3 regions of the Arthrobacter sp. 05T442 genome follow, and region 1 is predicted to be linked to each of the others. Evidence: riboswitches for the same ligand, from Rfam matches in the RefSeq annotation. Region 1 holds a riboswitch; each other region holds the start of a gene.

Region 1 (5,786 bases):
CACGTCCTACACGAGCTCGATGGCGTTCTGCGTCGCCACCGCCGTCCTGCAGATGCGCCTCAGCGTCCACGAGGCTGTCCGGGCGGCCACCTACGGGGGCGCGCTGGCTCTCGGCCGGGAGTCCGGGAACGACGTCGACGGCGAACGCGCCGTGGGCTCGATCGCCGTCGGGCACCGCGCGGACCTGCACCTGCTCAACGCACCGTCCGCCACACACCTGGCCTACCGGCCCGGCATCCCGCTGACCCACGCCGTGTGGCGGGCAGGCGTCCCCCAGCGCATGAGGTGACCCCCCTGCACCCAGGCAGGCGGGCAGCCGGCCCTGCGGGACGCAGCCGCGCTAGAAGAACATGGGCGGCGCGTCCAGGACGGTCTCGTCCACGCGGCGCTCCTCCCACTGGGTGAATGCCTTGTCCAGCTCATACTTGCCGCGGGCCGTCCGCAGGAGCGTCCGGACCTCGGCGTTGTCCGGGTTGTTGAGGGATTCGAAGTATTCCACGGACCAGTGGAACCAGCGCATGCAGAAGAGGCGCATGGTCAGCCCGTGGGTCACGAACAGCGCATTCGGGGCGTAGTTCGGTTTGGACCAGTGCCGGTAGAGGGTCTCCATGAACGAGGAAATCCTGTCGTAGACATCGGAGCCGGACTCGCCTTCGCGGAAGCGGTAGAAGAAATGGCCGTAGGCGTTGCGGAGTTCCTTCTGGTCCTCGATGTCACCGGCGATCTGGAAATTGGCCCAGTCCTGCTCCCGCAGCCGCGGCTCCTCAATCACCCGCTCCACCAGCGGACCCAGGTTGAGGGCCTCGAGGGTCTGGTAGGCCCGGAGGTACGGGGAGACATAGACGCACGCCTGGCGGCCGTCCAGCTGCCGCCGCACTTCCTCGCCGGCCGCCCGGGCCTGCTCCACTCCCAGCGGGGTCAACGGGATCCGGTAATCCGGCACCCTGTTGTAGATCGACGTGTCGGCATTGGCCGCGGACTGGCCATGGCGGATCAGAATGATTTTCCCGGGCGCGCTCATAAGCCCCAGCATAGTTCCGGGCGCGCGGCCCGCCCGGGACGTGTGGCGGCATCAGGAAACTTTCGGCAAGTGCAGGCAAGATAGGACCATGTTGGTTCCCTCCCGCCGCCGGCTGCGGATCGAAGTGTGGATTGTCCTGGGGCTCTCGCTGGGCCAGTCCGCGGTCTATTCCGTGGTGCAGTTGCTGGACAAGATGACCAAGGCGCCGCTGGCGCAGGGGACGTCCACGCTGAACCGCTCGCAGAGCACCCGCGAATACTTCGACCTCACCTACCAACTGCTGGACATCGTCTTCGCCCTGGTCCCGGTGGTCCTGGTGATCTACTTCCTGACGGAGCACCGTCCGGCCGGCGAGCACGGCACCTCGGCGTTCCGGAAGCTCGGCTTCAACTTCGCCAGGCCCGGCAAGGACCTGCTGCAGGGTGTGGGACTCGCCGCCATGATCGGGGTTCCCTCGCTGGGCCTCTACGCCGCCGGGCGGGCGCTCGGCATCACGACGGCGATCATCCCGAGTGCGCTTGACTCCTACTGGTGGACGGTGCCGGTGCTGGTCCTGTCCGCAGTCAGGCACGGCATCGTGGAGGAAGTGATCGTGGTGGGCTACCTGCTGGACCGGTTCGGCAAGTTCGGCTGGAGCATGCCCGTGGCGATCTTCGCCAGTTCCATGCTGCGCGGCAGCTATCACCTGTACCAGGGCTTCGGACCGTTCATCGGCAACGCCATCATGGGCGTCATCTTCGCCCTCATTTACACCCGGACCCGCCGTGTGATGCCGCTCGTGATCGCCCACGCCATCCTGGACACGGTGGCGTTCGTCGGCTTCAGCCTCTTCGGCAAGGCGATCGGCCTGGGCTGAGCCCCGCCAAACCAACGCGGGGTCATTTAAGGCCCATCCGGAGCCCCCGGACGGGCGGTAAGTGACCCCGAGTTGCTTAAGAAATATCGGCCGCCATCGATGGGTGACGTCATTGACACCCGCTGATGGCGGCCGAAGTGCGGGGCGGTCAGGGCCTCAGATGGTGACGGCTCCGGAGGCTGTTTCGAAGGTGACAGAGAGGATGCCGGGGGTGCCGTGCGGCGCGATCCAGTTCACGGCCACGTCTTCCAGCGGCTTCTCGACGGGTTCGCCGAGCCATTCGGTGACCCGTGCTGCCGAGCCGGCAATGGTCAGGGCCGACATCTTGACGTTGCTCTCGTAGGCGTTGGAGGGGTGAAGCGCCGGATCGCCCTCCCACTTGAGCATGTAGGGCACCTGGGGGTCGGCGATGAGTCCGAGGATGCCGATCTGCTTCCAGACCAGCTCGCGGCCGTCCGGGAACTTCCGGTTGCCGTTGGCGGCGGCGCGGCCCAGCCGCTCCTCGAAGGGGGCGAGGTCGTCGACCTCGACGCACCAGCCCATCCAGCCGCCGCCCGCTTCGGAGCGTGCACGGACTGCCTGGCCGAACGGGGCCTTGTCCGACGCCGGGTGGTTCAGGACCTCCACGACTTCCAGGTACTTGTGTCCCGCGAGCGGGATGATCATGTTGCGGGTCCCGAATCGGGGGTGCACTCCGCCCTTCACGGCTTCGACGCCGAGGGCAGTTGCGATTCGTTCGGTGGTGGCTGCCAAGCCATCGTGTTCACAGGCGTAAGAGACGTGATCCATGCGCATGCCCTCATCTTGGCACTTTGTGATGGAGCTCTCAGCTTAGGGTCCCCTAACCGTGGTGGGATGTCATTCGGGGTCCCTGTGCGGCGCGCCCGCTGGTGCCCCCAGCGCGCGGGTTCCAGTTCCCTGGGGCGCGGCCACAGCGCCCGTCATCTTCATTTTCGTCACAAAGCTATCCAGCGCCGGACGGGTCTTCCTAGACTGATGCCAGGTCATGAGTGCCAGCACACAGCCCCGGCTTGCTGGCCGGCAACCCTCGTATCGCGGTGGGGTGCCCCGGGTGAAGACCTGGCCGTCCGGCGCCCGCCGGAGGGCAAGCGCGGCGCCTGTGCCGTCCCGGACCGATGGTCCCGGGGGCGGGCTGTGCCCGGTTACTTGAGGAGCTCTCCAATGTCCAATGCCTGGTCCTTCGAAACCCGCCAGATCCACGCCGGCCAGGAGCCGGACAGCGCCACCGGCGCCCGGTCCCTGCCCATCTACCAGACGACGTCGTTCGTGTTCCCCAGCGCTGAAAGTGCCGCCAACCGCTTTGCCCTGGCCGAGCTCGCCCCGATCTACACCCGGATCGGCAACCCCACCCAGGATGCCGTAGAGCAGCGCGTGGCCAGTCTGGAAGGAGGACTCGCAGCCCTGCTCCTGAGCTCCGGCCAGGCCGCGGAGACCTTAGCAATCCTCAACGTCGCCGAGGCCGGCGACCACGTGGTGGCGAGCCCCAGCCTTTACGGCGGAACCTATAACCTCCTGGCCCACACTCTGAAGAAGTTCGGCATTTCCGTCACTTTCGTCGAGGACCCCGACAACCTGGCGCAGTGGCGCGGCGCCGTCCGGCCCAACACCAAGCTGTTCTTCGGCGAGGTCGTCTCCAACCCGCGCCAGGACGTGCTGGACATCGAAGGCGTCTCGAAGGTGGCGCACGAGGCGGGCGTGCCGCTGATCGTCGACAACACCCTCTCCACCCCGTACCTGATCCGGCCGATCGAGTGGGGTGCGGACATCGTGGTGCACTCCGCCACCAAGTACCTCGGCGGGCACGGTACTGCGATCGCCGGCGTGATCGTGGACTCCGGCAATTTCGACTTCGGCAAGGACCCCGCGCGGTTCCCAGGCTTCAATACCCCGGACCCCACCTACAACGGCCTCGTCTACGCCCGCGACCTCGGCAAAGACGGCGCCCTGGGCGCCAACCTTTCCTACATCCTCAAGGCCCGGGTCCAGCTGCTGCGCGACCTTGGCTCGGCGGTCTCACCATTCAACGCCTTCCTCATCGCCCAGGGCATCGAAACCCTGAGCCTGCGCGTCGAACGACACGTCGCCAACGCCGTCAGGGTGGCCGAATGGCTGGAGGCGCGGGACGACGTCGAATCCGTCGCCTACGCCGGGCTGCCGTCCAGCCGCTGGTACGAGCGGGGCCGCAAATACGGGCCCAAGGGGACCGGCGCCGTCGTCGCGTTCAACATCGCCGGAGGAGCGGAGGCCGGCAAGCGTTTTGTCGACGCCCTGGAACTGCACTCGCACGTGGCGAACATCGGCGACGTCCGTTCCCTCGTCATCCACCCGGCGTCGACCACGCACAGCCAGCTGACGCCGGAGCAGCAGGAGATCGCCGGCGTCACCCCGGGACTCGTGCGGCTCTCCGTCGGGTTGGAGCACATCGATGACATCATCGCGGACCTCGACGCCGGATTCCGCGCCGCGAAGAGCGCCTAGGGACACCCCGAATTCGCCGGAAACCGTCGACGTCGCCGTAAGGCCCGGGCGAACTCGTCGGTTTCCGGCGGTCTCGGTGTACAGGACGCAGTCCTGTCACATGGAAGTCACAATCTTGGCCATTCCCGCACCGGGTTTCGTAGACTCAGTGGAGGTCATGAGTGCCAGTGACAGCCCCGGCTTGCTGGCCGGCAACCCTCCATTTGCGGCGGGGTGCCCCGGGTGAAGACCTGGCCTGCCGGTCAGCTGACGGCGGGCAAGCGCGAAGTTAGGTCCTCTCATGACGATTGCCGTCACCCGCAGTGGTGTACCCGGAACCAAACCCTCCGAGAACAAGAACGAGCCCGCAGCTCCCGTGCCGCCTGAGGCGGTGGTGGCCGACGCGGCGGTACCCGATGGCACCGTCCGGTACCTCCGGATCGGAGCCCTGGACCTCGAATCCGGCGGCCGGCTGCCGGAAGTGGTCCTGGCCTACGAGACGTGGGGGACCCTGAACGCGGACGCCTCCAACGCGGTGCTGATCGAACACGCCCTCACCGGAGACACCCACGTCACCCGCGGCGCGAGCGAAGAGCCCGGCTGGTGGGAACAGCTCGCCGGCCCGGGCGCTCCCGTGGACACGGACAAGTACTTCGTCGTCTCGATCAACATCCTCGGCGGCTGCTACGGCTCCACCGGGCCTTCGACGCCGGCTCCGGACGGGCGCCCCTGGGGCTCCAGGTTCCCGCTCGCCACCCTCCGGGACACCACCGCGGCCGAGGCCCGGCTGGCGGATGCCCTGGGAATCGGAAGCTGGTACGCGGTGCTGGGCGGATCCCTCGGCGGGGCGCGCGCCCTCGAATGGGCCGTCACGTACCCCGGCCGGGTCCGCCGCTGCGCCGTTATTTCCGTGGGCGCGAGCAGCACGGCAGAGCAGATCGCCTTCGCCCAGGCCCAGACCCTGGCCATCCGGCAGGATCCCAACTTCAACGGCGGCGATTACTACGGCGGCCCGGAACCGGAAGCCGGCTTGGCCCTGGCGCGCCGGATCGCGCACATCACCTACCGCTCCGCCGCGGAACTGGACGGACGGTTCGGCCGGAACGCCCAGGAATCCGAGGCGCCGCTGGAGGCCGGATCGGTGGCCGGCCGCGGCCGCTACCAGGTGGAAAGCTATCTGGACCACCAGGGCAACAAGCTGGTCCGGCGCTTCGACGCCAACAGCTACATCGCCATTACCGAGTCCCTTATGAGCCACGACATCTGCCGCGGACGGGGGGCCCTCGAGGAGGCCCTGGCGCCGGCCACCGCGGAGTTCCTGGTCGCGGCAGTGGACTCGGACCGGCTGTATTTCCCGGCCCAGTCCCGGGAACTCGCCGACGCCCTGCCGGGCGGGGCGGACCTGCACCTGATCGAGGCGCCGATCGGCCA
Region 2 (5,786 bases), on a different contig from region 1:
GGGCTCCCCGCTTGCCCTGGCTGACGCCCTCATGGCCCGCCTGAATCCCCGGGACATCGTGTGCCACGACGACGCCGGATTCAGTTACGAGCTCAAGCTCGAACAGATCGAAACCCAGACCGTGCCGTGCCTGGATCATGCACGGCTGCTGGCGGAAATCCGGCAGGGCAGGACCGCCGCGGACCAGGCCGCCCGGATGCACGGCGCCCGCGTGGCGGCCCTGGCCACGTCCCCGCTTGCCCCGGAGACCCACACCACGCCCAAGCCGCGGTACGCCACCATGGAGCAACGGTACGGCGTCACTGTCCGCGACCAGCTGACGTGCGGCCTCCACGTCCACACCTTCGTTGAGTCCCCCGAAGAGGGGGTCGCGGTCATGGACAGGATCCGCGACAAGCTGGCCGTGCTGATAGCCCTCAGCGCCAACTCGCCCTTCTGGAATGGCGCGGAGACAGGATTCGAAAGCTACCGCACGCAGGCCTGGAACCGGTGGCCGGCTGCGGGCCCGTCGATGATCTTTGGCAGCCTGGCCGTCTACCGGCGCGTGGTCCGCAGACTGCTGGAAAGCGGCGTGCTCTTCGACGAAGGCATGATCTACTTCGACGCCCGGCTGTGCCGGCACCATCCCACCGTGGAAATCAGGGTGGCCGACGTGTGCCTCGGGGCCGAGGACACGGCACTGATCGCGGTCCTGGTGCGCGCGCTCGTGGAATCGGCAAGCCGGGAGTGGAACGACGGCGTCGAGCCCGCCCCCGTGCCCACCGTTCTCCTGCGGATGGCCGCCTGGCAGGCGAGCAACTGCGGTGTGGCCGGGCAGCTGCTGGATTTCGGCAGCTTCCGGCCCGCCCCTGCCCGGGAGGTCGTCGAAGCGCTCGTGGACTACGTGGCCCCGGTGCTGGCAGAGCAGGGCGAACTCCCCCTGGTACGCGCGGGCGTGAAGCGGATCCTCGAGCAGGGCACCGGTTCCCAGGCACAGCGCCGCCAGTTCAGCGATGCCGGGCTGGCCGGCGTCGTTGCCCACGCGGTCAACGTGACAACGCAGCAGGGCATTGGGAAGGCAGTTCCGGCTAGATCTGCTTGAGCGCCTGCCCGAGGTCGCGGATGAGGTCCTCGACGTCTTCCAGGCCCACGGACAGCCGCACTACGCCGTCACTCAGTCCGATCGACGCCCGGCCTTCCGGGCCCATGGCGCGGTGGGTCGTCGTCGCCGGGTGCGTGATGAGGGACTTCGAATCACCCAGGTTGTTGGAGATGTCGATGATCCGCAGCGCATCCAGGAGGGCGAAGGCTGCCTCTTTCGCGGAGCGCCCTGGCGAGGGGCAAAGCTCCAGCGTGAGCACGGTGCCGCCGGCCTTCATCTGCTTCGCGGCGAGCTCGTACTGCGGGTGGGACTGCAGCAGCGGATACTTGACCCAACTGACGGCGGGCTGCTCTTCCAGCCATTGGGCCAGGCGCAGCGCCGACGCCGAGGAGTGGTTGACGCGCAGCGCCATGGTTTCCAGGCCCTTGGCCAGGACCCAGGCGTTGAAGGCGGACAGTGCCGGACCGGTGTGCCGCATGAGCTGCTTGACGGGCCCGTCCACGAACTCCTTGGTTCCCAGGATGGCACCGCCCAGGACCCGGCCCTGCCCGTCAATGTGCTTGGTGCCGGAGTAGACGATCACGTCCGCGCCGAGGTCTCCGCAGCGCTGCAGGAGGGGAGTGGCGAAGACGTTGTCGACGACGACGGTGGCTCCCGCGGCGTGCGCGAGTTCGCTCACCGCGGCGATGTCGACGATTTCCTGCATCGGGTTCGACGGCGACTCGAAGAAGACCGCCGTCGTCGGCTTGGACAACGCGGTCCGCCACTGGTCCAGGTCCGGGCCGTCGACGAAGACCGTCTCCACGCCCCAGCGGGGCAGGATCTCGTTGAGGATCACGAAGCAGGAGCCGAAGAGCGAGCGGGCCGCGACCACACGGTCACCGGCCCCGAGCAGCGCGCCGAGAGCGGTGAAGACGGCTGACATGCCCGATGCCGTGGCGAAGCATGCCTCGGTGCCTTCGAGCAGCCGGAGCCGTTCCTGGAAGGTCGCGACCGAGGGGTTGCCGTAGCGGGAGTAGACGAAGCGGTCGTCCTCGCCGGTGAATGCGCGCTCGGCGGCGGCGGCGGATTCGTAGACAAATCCGGAGTTCAGGAAGATCGGTTCGGTGGTTTCCTGGAAGCCGGTGCGGTCAAGGCCGCCGCGGACAGCCTGGGTGTCGGGGCTCCAGCCGGCGGCGTCGGGGTTGAAAGTCACTTATTTCTTTCCAATGCTGGTGGGCAGGCCGCGGTTCTTCCAGCCGTTGACGGTCCGGTCGCCGTAGCGGTCCGGTTCGCCTTCGAAGCCTTCGAGGACGTTGTACGAGGTGTACCCGGCCTGCGTGGCTGCGGTCGCGGCAGCGATGGAGCGGGCCCCGGAGCGGCAGAGGAACACGAGTTCGACGGCGGTGTCCTCCGGCACCCGCGCCTTCAGTTCGGCGATGAACCGCGAATTGGGGATGCCGCCGGCAAGGTTCCACTGGATGAACAGGGTGCCGTTTGGCTGTTCGGTCGCGGTCGCGGCCGCGGTTTCCGGGATGCCGATGTGGGCCCATTCGGCCTCCGTGCGGACGTCCACCAGGATGGCGCCGTCCTGCAGCTTGGCCCAGGCCTCCTGCGGACTAAGGTCTCCGGCGTAGCTCATGCGTGGCCCTCGAAGGCGTCTTCCGAGCCGAAACCGTCGCTCTCCAGATCATCCACAGCGCTGGCGACGGCGGCGTCCGCGCTGGCGATGGCGGCCGGCAGGACGACGGCCTGCGCCACGATCACGGTACTGCCGTTGAAGGTGGCGGAGGCGCTTCCATGCAGGACGTAGCCGTCGGCCAGTGCGGCCGAGACACGCTCGCAGAAGGCGCGGTCATCGGGGCCGGTGAACAGCCGGTAGGCCAGTTTTTCCTCCGCGGCCGTTTCGGGTGCGGCGGGAGGTGCCGCTGGGGTGGACGCGTCAGGCATGACGGATCTCCTTCTTTCACGCTTGCAGATCGAATGGTCGATGATGCCGAGTCTTCACCTGAGGCACCCCGCCGTGGGAGGAGGGTTGCCGACCGGCCAGTCAGGGCTTGACGCCGGTTCTCATTACTCCCCAAAAACGTAACACTTACTTCTCCGGCCCGCACCGCCGCCGTCGTCATGTTAAGTAACCGGCCCGCCCGCGGCGCTCAGTGTCCCTGGACGGTTCGGGGCCCGGCGGTCAAAGACAAGGCGCCGTAGTGCCACAAGAGAGGTATTACCTGTGCGGGATTCCGGTTCCGGCCCGACAGTTCGAGTGGTGCCTACTCGGGCGTTCCCCCGGGCCGCTCGCATTTACTGGGAGTGCACGTTCGGTTAGCTCCCGTCCGCCCGCTCAGCACCGAAATGGAGAAACTCTGATGCCCCGCATCCTCGTCACCGGCATCGGCGGGCCCGCGGGCCGCGCCGTCGCCGCCCAGCTCAGGGCCCGGGGCTTTCCGGTCCTCGGCACAGACTTCCGTGACCTTCCCGCCGAGGCCGGCCTCACCGTCGTGGCGGTCCCTCCCGCCACCGATCCGGAAAGGATTTCGGCGCTGCGCCGGCTCATTGCCAGCGAGAAGATCGACCTGGTGATCCCGACGCTCAGCGAGGAACTTCCGCATATCGCGGCAGCCCGTGCCGGGTTCGGGGCGGACGTGCGCGTCATCATCGGGGACCCCGGCCCGGTGGCCCTCGCCAACGACAAGCTCTTCACCGCGTGGCAACTCCGGCAGGGAGGCGTCCCCGTCCCCCGCTTCGGCGTCCCCGGTGATTTCGCCGACGCAGGCGCCGCGATGGCCGCGCTCGGCGGCCCTGTCGTGATCAGGCCGCGGGTCTGCCGCGGCGGGCGCGGGGTGATCGTCGTCGACGGCACCACCGGCGTGGATTGGGCCAGCCTTCCGGAAGGGCAGATTGTCCAGGAGTTCATCCCTGGCGCCGAGTACGGGCCCATGGTCTTCGGCACGCCCGCGCACAACAGCACGGCGCCGTTCGCCATCGTCGTCGAAAAGACCGAACTGGCCCACGGCAACGCGGTGTCCGCCCGCCGTTTGGGAACGGGAGAGTCCATGGATGTGGGCAATGTGGCGATGGCTGCCGTCCGGGCTCTCGGTCTGGCCGGCCCGGTCGATGTCGATGTCCGACGACGCGGGGACGGGACCCCGGTGGTGCTTGCGGTGACCGCCCGCTTCGGCGCGAACAGCGAAGCTGCTCCCGAACTCCTCGATGCCGTCCTGGCGTCGTTCACGCTTCCCTCTTTCAACCCGGCATCGTTCCGGCCAGGCGCGGGAGCCTACGCCAGTGTCCTGGTTTGAACCAGCCGTCCCGGGGGCATTGTTCCTGCTTTTGCTCCTCGGCTTGCCGATCCTCGTGTTCGGTCTCGTGAAGCTCCTGATCCTGCCGTTGGCGGTCTGGTTCGAAGTCCGGGCCTCCCGTCGGCGGCGCCGCGGTGTGCCAACTCTCCTGGATGAGTGGCCCAGCGTCTCGATCATTGTCCCGGCCTACAACGAGGCAAGAGTCATTGAGGACTGCGTTCGGTCCATCCAGCTCACCCGGTACGACCGGTACGACGTCATCCTCGTGGACGACGGTTCCACCGACAACACCGCCGGGCTGATGCAACGCCTCGCGGCAGCCGATCCGCGGATCACCGTCCTGACGCAGGCCAACGCCGGCAAGGGGGCCGCCCTTAACCTGGGCATCCGCAACGCCACCGGCGACGTCCTCATGTTCGCTGATGCGGACGGGATCTTCTCCGCCCGCACGGTCCTCCGGATGCTCCGGGGCTTCGAGGACAAGCGCACCGGCGCTGTCTGCGGCGACGACAGGGCGGTGAATCTGAACCGGGTGCAAACCCGGGTTCCGGCCTTCACCAGCCACATCGAAATCGGCATGGTCCGGCGCGCGCTGGCGCTGATCGGCGGCCTTCCCGTCGTCTCCGGCCACATCGGGGCGTTCCGCCGCGCGGTCATCGAGGACATCGGGCCGTTACGGGAAGACATGGTGGGGGAGGACCTGGAACTGACCTGGAGGGTGCACAAGGCCGGCTACCGGGTGGTCTTCGCCCCGCGTGCCCTCGTCTATGCGGAGTCGCCGTTGACCATCGGCGCACTCTGGCGGCACCGTGTCCGGCGGGCCCGTGGCCTGCTGCAAACCATGGGTGCCCACACGGGGATGATCGGCAACCCCCGCCACGGCCGGTTCGGGACGTACCTGCTGTTCACTGCCGTGACGATGGTGGTCTTCCCGGTTGCCCAGCTCCTGGCTCTTCCCTATCTGGCGTTCCTGCTCGCCCTCGGCCGCAGTCCGCTGGAGGCCGAGGTGTGGGGTTTCCTTGGCTGGACCGGGCTCTTCGTCACAGTCGTCCTCTCCGTGTTTGCGCTGGGCATGAACCGGGCGCGGAATTACCTGCGTCACGTATGGGCGCTCCCGCTCATTCCGTGCTACCCGGTGTTCACGGGCCTGACGATGGTCGCAGCGCTGGCCCAGGAACTCCGCGGCAAGGAAGCGCTGTGGAACAAGCTGGCCCGCAACGGCGCCGTCAGCGTCGAGGGTCTGGCACGGTTGCAGCGACCACTGGATACCGGGACTGGGGATGGGCGCCTTAAATGACTGCCCCGCGTTGCTTAGGGGTGGGGCGGGGGTGGATGCCGGCGTTATTGGACCGTGGCGAAGAGCGCGTCGAGCTCCGCCGTCAGCTGCCTGCGCAGCGCCGGGGTGCCGATTTCCTGGCCGTCGATGT
Region 3 (5,786 bases), on a different contig from region 1:
CCGGTGTGGCCGTCGTCGAGCTCGCTCATGCGGTGCGCCGCGGGCATGAGGACGGAGCCGTCCGCGGCGGGGATGGGATCGCCGTGGGGGTCCCTGTCCGGGTTTCCCAGTTTGCCGGCCATCCTGTCGATGAACGTGTCCGAGACGGCGTGTTCGAGCAGTTCGGCTTCGTCGTGGACCTCGTCCCAGCGGTAGCCCAGTTCCCGGACGAGGAAGGTTTCGATCAGCCGGTGCCGCCGGACCATGGACAGGGCCAGCCGGACGCCGTCGGGCGTCAGCGTGATGGCGCTGTAGGGCTTGTGGTCCACGAGGCCCTGGTCCTTGAGCTTGCGGACCATCTCGGAAACGGAGGAGTTGGCCACACCCAGCCGCTGTGCAAGCTGGGTGGAGGTGATGGGCTTCTCCTGCCACTCGGTGAAGGAGTAGATGACCTTGACGTAGTCCTCGATCGAGGAGGAGGGCGTACTGGTCTTCACAGAGCCAAGCCTACCGTCAGCCGCGCCCGGCGAACGTGAGCCACAGCAGGACCAGATTCAGGGCCACCACCAGCACGACGCTGATGATGGCTGCGATCCGAAGGACCGGACCGTCCGCGAAACCGCCCATCAGGGTCTTGTTGCTGGTCAGGACAACCAGGGGAACGAGGACAAAGGGGATGCCGAAGCTCAGGACCACCTGGCTTAGGATGAGTCCCCACGTGGGATCGAAACCGACGGCCAGCAGCACGATGGCCGGGATCAGCGTGACAACGCGGCGGGTCATCACAGGGACGCGGACCTTGAGCAGGCCCTGCATGATGGTCCCGCCGGCGTAGCAGCCCACCGAGGTTGATGCCAGGCCTGAGGCGAGCAGCCCCACGGCAAAGACGACGCCGACGACGGGGCCAAGGTTCGCCGAAATGGCCGCGTGGGCGCCCTCTATGGTGTCTGTCCCTGCCTCGCCGCCCAGCGTCGATGCCGCCAGCAACAGCATCCCGATGTTCACGATGCCTGCAATGGCGAGGGCGGCCACGACGTCGAACCGGGTGGCCCGGACAAGGCGCGCGATGGCGGGGACCGGGATGTGCCCGTGCTCGTCCGGGCGGTGCCGGTCCCGGGAGAGAGCAGAGTGGACGTAGATAGCGTGCGGCATCACGGTGGCGCCGAGCATGCTGGCCGCCAGCAGGACCGTGTCCGGGCCCTGGAATCCCGGTACGAGTCCGGCCAGGGCGCCGCCGGGATCGGGCGGGCTGATGAACAGGCCGGCCAGGAATCCGATCGTGATGATGCCCAGCAGGAACATGATGATGAACTCGAACGTCCGCTGCTTTTCCCTGCTTTGGACCGCGAGGAGCAGCATCGAGACGGCGCCGACGATGACGGCTCCGAGGGGGAGGGGGAGGCCGAAGAGCAGATGCAGTGCGATCGCCCCGCCCACCACCTCGGCCAGGTCGGTGGCGGCGGCGACGATTTCAGCCTGCAGCCAGAAGGCCCGACGCCAGAAGGGCTTGAGCCGCTGGCCGAGGATTTCCGGCAGGCTCTTGCCGGTGACGATCCCGAGCTTCGCGGACTGGTACTGGACCAGCACGGCCATGACGTTGGCCACGACCAGGACCCACACGAGCAGGTAGCCGTACTTCGCTCCGGCCGTGAGATTGGCCGCGACATTCCCCGGGTCCACGTAGGCGATGGATGCCACGAACGCCGGTCCCAGCAGTCCAAGCAATGCCCTGCGCGCACCCGGGTGCTTCCGCGTGGGTATGCCGTGCGGCGTCGGTTCGTGTCCTGTTACATCCAGCACTGCCAGCTCCCGTGATTCGTCGCGTCCGCGTTGACACGACGGGTGGTTCCGGCCGGCACCAGGGCCGGGATCCAGGTTTTTTGCATGCCTACATATAAGAGTTAGGCATACCGAAACAATAAGCCCCGGGCGCGGTGCATGCAATGCGGCAGGCGCGGACCCGGGTCAGAGTCAACGCCGGTGCGGCAGCCGGGTCAGGCCCGGACCGCCCGCCAGGTCTGCGTCAGGTACGGCAGGCTGAGGATCTCGCCGGGGGCATGGGCCAAATGCTCCTGCAGGTACCAGTCCAGGTTTCCCATGACTTTGGACCGGGTGGCCTCCGTTGCTGCCAGATAGTAGCTGCGGGTCTTGGCCAGTTCCTTGATGTCCTCCGGGGTCACGGAATCTTCCCAGCGGGTCAGCTGGCTGGCCAGGCCGGTGAACTCCGGGCCCACGGTCGGCGTAAAGTGCGGTTTGTGGACGTCCCCTGCATGCATGATGCGCGAGAGCCGGTGCACCCAGGGAACCGAGGTGTCCAGCTGGTTCCAGACCAGCCCCAGGACACCACGGGGCCGGAGGACCCGGGCGATCTCCGTGCTGGCCGGAAGGGGATCACACCAGTGCCAGGCCTGGGCCACCGTGACAAGGTCGAAGGCTTCAGCCTCGAGTCCGGTGTCCTCCGCCGTTCCCACGACGGCGGGGACCCCCGGCAGCGTCCGGCGCAGTTGTTCCAGCATGTCCGCCGAGGGATCGACCGCGACCGTGTGCAGTCCACGATCGATCAGCAGCGCGGTGAACTTGCCGGTTCCGGCGCCGATGTCCGCGGCATTCCGCGCCCCGGCCGGGATCAGCCAGTCTGCGGATTCGCCAGGGTAGCCCGGGCGGACACGCTCGTAGTGTTCCCCGCCGTCCTGGAAGCTTTGCCCGAGCTCCTGGCGCCGCCCGCTGTGGAGTTTGGGTCCGTTGTGGAGCCTGGGGCCGCCGCGTGCCACGTGCGATCTCCTTCGGGAAAGTCCTGGTGTTGTGGATACCCTTCGAATTTACCGCACTCGCGCTGGCCTTCAGGGCGAGGTCTTCAGTGACTGGCCTTCGGCGCCTGGCCGCCAGGGCCTAGTCTTCAGTACACGGCGCCGCGCCTGCGGTGCCGGGTGTGTTCGGCGCCCAGTGCGGGTAGCTGCGGGTGTCGTTCGCCGGCACCCACCGGCCGGCGTCCACCACGTAGTCCCAGCCAAGTCCGGTCTGCCGGAGTCGTTCGATGCCGGCCAGCAGCCGCTGTGCATCCTCCAGCCGTGAGCCGAGGCCGAAGCTGGCCCGCAGGGAGCCGGCGGGCAGGCCGAGCCGTTTGAGCAGCGGGTGGGCGCAGAAGCGGCCGTCGCGCAGGCCGATGCCGTGTTCGGCCGAGAGATAGGCGGCCACGAGGCCGGCGTCGTAGCCTTCGACCGAGAAATTGACGACGCCGATGGTGCCGGTGCCCTCCCCGTCGCCATCTGCAGTGGTGTCTGTGAAGATGTGGTGGACGCTCACGCCGTCGATGCCCTGGAGCCCGTCGACAAGGAAAGCGCGGATGGCGTTCTCATGGGCGTGCCACTGCTCCTGGTCCAGGGCGGCGATCACTTCCGTGGCGCGGGCCAGCGTCGCCGCGCCCAGGACGTTGGGGGATCCGCCTTCGTGCCGTGCGGGGCCGGTGGTCCAGCTGACCGAATCGAGCCGTGCGTCACGGACGGCGCCGCCGCCGGCCAGGTGCGGGGTGCCGGCGTCGAGCCAGTCGGGGCGTCCCACCAGGACGCCCGCACCGAACGGCGCGTACAGCTTGTGGCCGGAGAAGGCGACGTAGTCGACGTCGTCGGCGGCGATATCGATCCGCCGGTGCGGCGCCAGCTGGGCGGCGTCGACGACGATCCTCGCCCCGAACTCGTGCGCCAGGGCGGCCAGTTTCCGGACGGGCAGGATTTCCCCGGTGACGTTGGAGGCTCCAGTCACGGCAAGCAGGCTGATGCCCCCGTGCGCCAGTTCCCCGCGCAGCTTCTCCACCGTGGCCGTGAGGGTGGGGGCCGCGACGACACTGCGGTGGGGCACGCTCTGCCACGGCAGGAGGTTGGCGTGGTGTTCGATGTCGAGGTAGAGCACCTCGCCGGTGTGCCGGCCCCCGCTCACGGGCAGGCATCCGGCCAGCAGGTTGAGGGAGTCGGTGGTGTTCCGGGTGAAGATGACGGAGTCATCGGCGCGGCCGCCGACGAAGTCCCGCACGATGCTCCGGGCGTTCTCGTATACCGACGTGCTGATCTGGGAGGCGTAGCCAGCGCCGCGGTGCACGCTCGCATAGAACGGCAGGATCTCGTTCAGGTAGGCAGAGACCACGGACAGGGCGGGGGCCGAGGCGCCGTAGTCCAGATTGGCGTAGCGGACGTGTCCGCCGTTGATCAGCGGAGCCTGGATCTCTGCACCTGTTACCGCGGAGAGCGGCCGGCGGGCGATGGCGAACCGTGCGTCGGAGTCCGCACCGGACAGCAGAACGTCGGGGCGGCCGGCCTGGGAGCCTGCTGTGGCACGGATGGCGGCGGGAAAAGTGGCAGTTGTCATGGGACCTCGCTCGAAAAGGACCCCACGCACCGGGGATCCGCGCTTGCCGGGTCCGTACCGGACCGGCCAGGTCGTCACCCGGGGCACCCCACCGCGAATGGAGGGTTGCCGGCCAGCAAACCGGGGTTTTGCGCTGGCACTCGTGACCTGCTTCGAGCCTAGGACATCCGCGCAGCCGGGGAAAAGGCCCGGCGCCAATGTGAAGCGCTTTGTTACGGGACGGGCGCTTAGAGGAGGTCGTCCAGGCCCGGGTTGAGGCGCTTCAGGACTTCTGAGTGGAGGATCGAGTTTGTTGCCAGGGCGTTGCCGCCGAACGGGCCGTCTTCGCCTTCCAGGGACGTGAAGCGGCCGCCGGCTTCGGTCACGATCGGCACCAGGGCGGCCATGTCGTAGAGGTTCAGCTCCGGCTCGCAGGCGATGTCGACCGCGCCCTCGGCCACCAGGCAGTAGGACCAGAAATCGCCGTAGGCCCGGGTGCGCCAGACTTCTTCGGTGAGGCCCAGGAACTCGTCCAGGTTGCCGCGCTGCTTCCAGCCGGTCAGGCTCGAGTAGGACAGTGAGGCGTCCGAGAGCTCGGAGACGTTGGACACCCGCAGCCGGGTGGCCGCAGCAAGTGATCGGCCCGTGTAGGCGCCGGCACCCTTGGCCGCCCACCAGCGCTTCCCCAGTGCCGGGGCGCTGACGACGCCGACGACCGGTTCGCCCTCGTCCACGAGGGCGATCAGGGTGGCCCAGACCGGGACGCCACGGACAAAGTTCTTGGTGCCGTCGATCGGGTCGATGATCCAGCGGCGGGAGCCATGGCCGGAACTGCCGAATTCCTCGCCGAGGACGGCGTCGCGGGGGCGGGAACGGGACAGCTGGCCCCGGATGGCCTCCTCCGCGGATTTGTCGGCGTCGGTCACAGGCGTGAGGTCGGGCTTCGTCTCTATCCGAAGGTCGAGCGCCTTGAAGCGGCTCATGGTCTGGGAATCTACGGAATCTGCCAGTACATGGGCAAGGCGCAGGTCATCGTTGTAGCTCGAAGCGGGTTGACTCATGGTTCCAAACTACCGCCAAAGCGGGCCGGCAGGCGGTAGGCCACGTCGCGGCGCCGCAGGCCGGGGGACCGGCAGCCCGGCCGTAGGCCCTACGAGACGGTGCCCAGTTCCTTGACGTCCTGGGCTTCCATCCGCGGGTCCGTCCCCAACAGCCGGCGCAGGGAGGCGAGCCGGGCCGGGCCGGAGGCTCCCGCGTGGCCGGCGGCCACCCAGGCGTCGACCCCGCAGTTGACGGCGGTGGAATCGTGCTTGCAGCCACGCTCGCAGTCATCGGTTCCCGGCTCGAGGTCGGGGAAGGAGCGCAGGATCCGGTCCGGATCCACATGGGCCAGGCCGAAGGACCGGATGCCGGGGGTGTCGATGATCCAGCTGCCGGCCGGGGCATCGTTGACTTTCAGGGCCAGCGCC

Evidence for each region. A riboswitch is a leader RNA that binds a small molecule or an ion and turns the genes downstream of it on or off. The one in region 1 is predicted to bind S-adenosylmethionine.
Region 2: it holds a riboswitch for S-adenosylmethionine, as region 1 does, so the genes downstream of both, AC1DES_RS11980 (DUF1737 domain-containing protein) here and metX (homoserine O-acetyltransferase MetX) in region 1, are expected to answer to the same signal.
Region 3: it holds a riboswitch for S-adenosylmethionine, as region 1 does, so the genes downstream of both, AC1DES_RS08700 (aminotransferase class V-fold PLP-dependent enzyme) here and metX (homoserine O-acetyltransferase MetX) in region 1, are expected to answer to the same signal.

The regions. Positions count from the first base shown of each region.
Region 1 is NZ_JBFTKM010000032.1:13,635-19,420, forward strand. Features, by position in the region: gene hutI (imidazolonepropionase) at 1-289, shown strand, start outside; gene AC1DES_RS18565 (histidine phosphatase family protein) at 341-1,021, opposite strand; gene AC1DES_RS18570 (CPBP family intramembrane glutamic endopeptidase) at 1,110-1,877, shown strand; gene AC1DES_RS18575 (VOC family protein) at 2,034-2,672, opposite strand; SAM riboswitch class IV at 2,880-2,995, shown strand; gene AC1DES_RS18580 (bifunctional o-acetylhomoserine/o-acetylserine sulfhydrylase) at 3,060-4,376, shown strand; SAM riboswitch class IV at 4,530-4,645, shown strand; gene metX (homoserine O-acetyltransferase MetX) at 4,657-5,786, shown strand, end outside.
Region 2 is NZ_JBFTKM010000011.1:21,423-27,208, forward strand. Features, by position in the region: gene AC1DES_RS11965 (glutamate--cysteine ligase 2) at 1-1,081, shown strand, start outside; gene AC1DES_RS11970 (O-succinylhomoserine sulfhydrylase) at 1,068-2,276, opposite strand; gene AC1DES_RS11975 (rhodanese-like domain-containing protein) at 2,277-2,702, opposite strand; gene AC1DES_RS11980 (DUF1737 domain-containing protein) at 2,699-3,010, opposite strand; SAM riboswitch class IV at 3,024-3,138, opposite strand; gene AC1DES_RS11985 (ATP-grasp domain-containing protein) at 3,427-4,359, shown strand; gene AC1DES_RS11990 (glycosyltransferase family 2 protein) at 4,346-5,656, shown strand; gene AC1DES_RS11995 (aminodeoxychorismate lyase) at 5,701-5,786, opposite strand, start outside.
Region 3 is NZ_JBFTKM010000006.1:149,025-154,810, forward strand. Features, by position in the region: gene AC1DES_RS08685 (metal-dependent transcriptional regulator) at 1-476, opposite strand, end outside; gene AC1DES_RS08690 (Nramp family divalent metal transporter) at 493-1,779, opposite strand; gene AC1DES_RS08695 (class I SAM-dependent methyltransferase) at 1,974-2,750, opposite strand; gene AC1DES_RS08700 (aminotransferase class V-fold PLP-dependent enzyme) at 2,869-4,338, opposite strand; SAM riboswitch class IV at 4,373-4,486, opposite strand; gene hisN (histidinol-phosphatase) at 4,566-5,378, opposite strand; gene rsgA (ribosome small subunit-dependent GTPase A) at 5,468-5,786, opposite strand, start outside.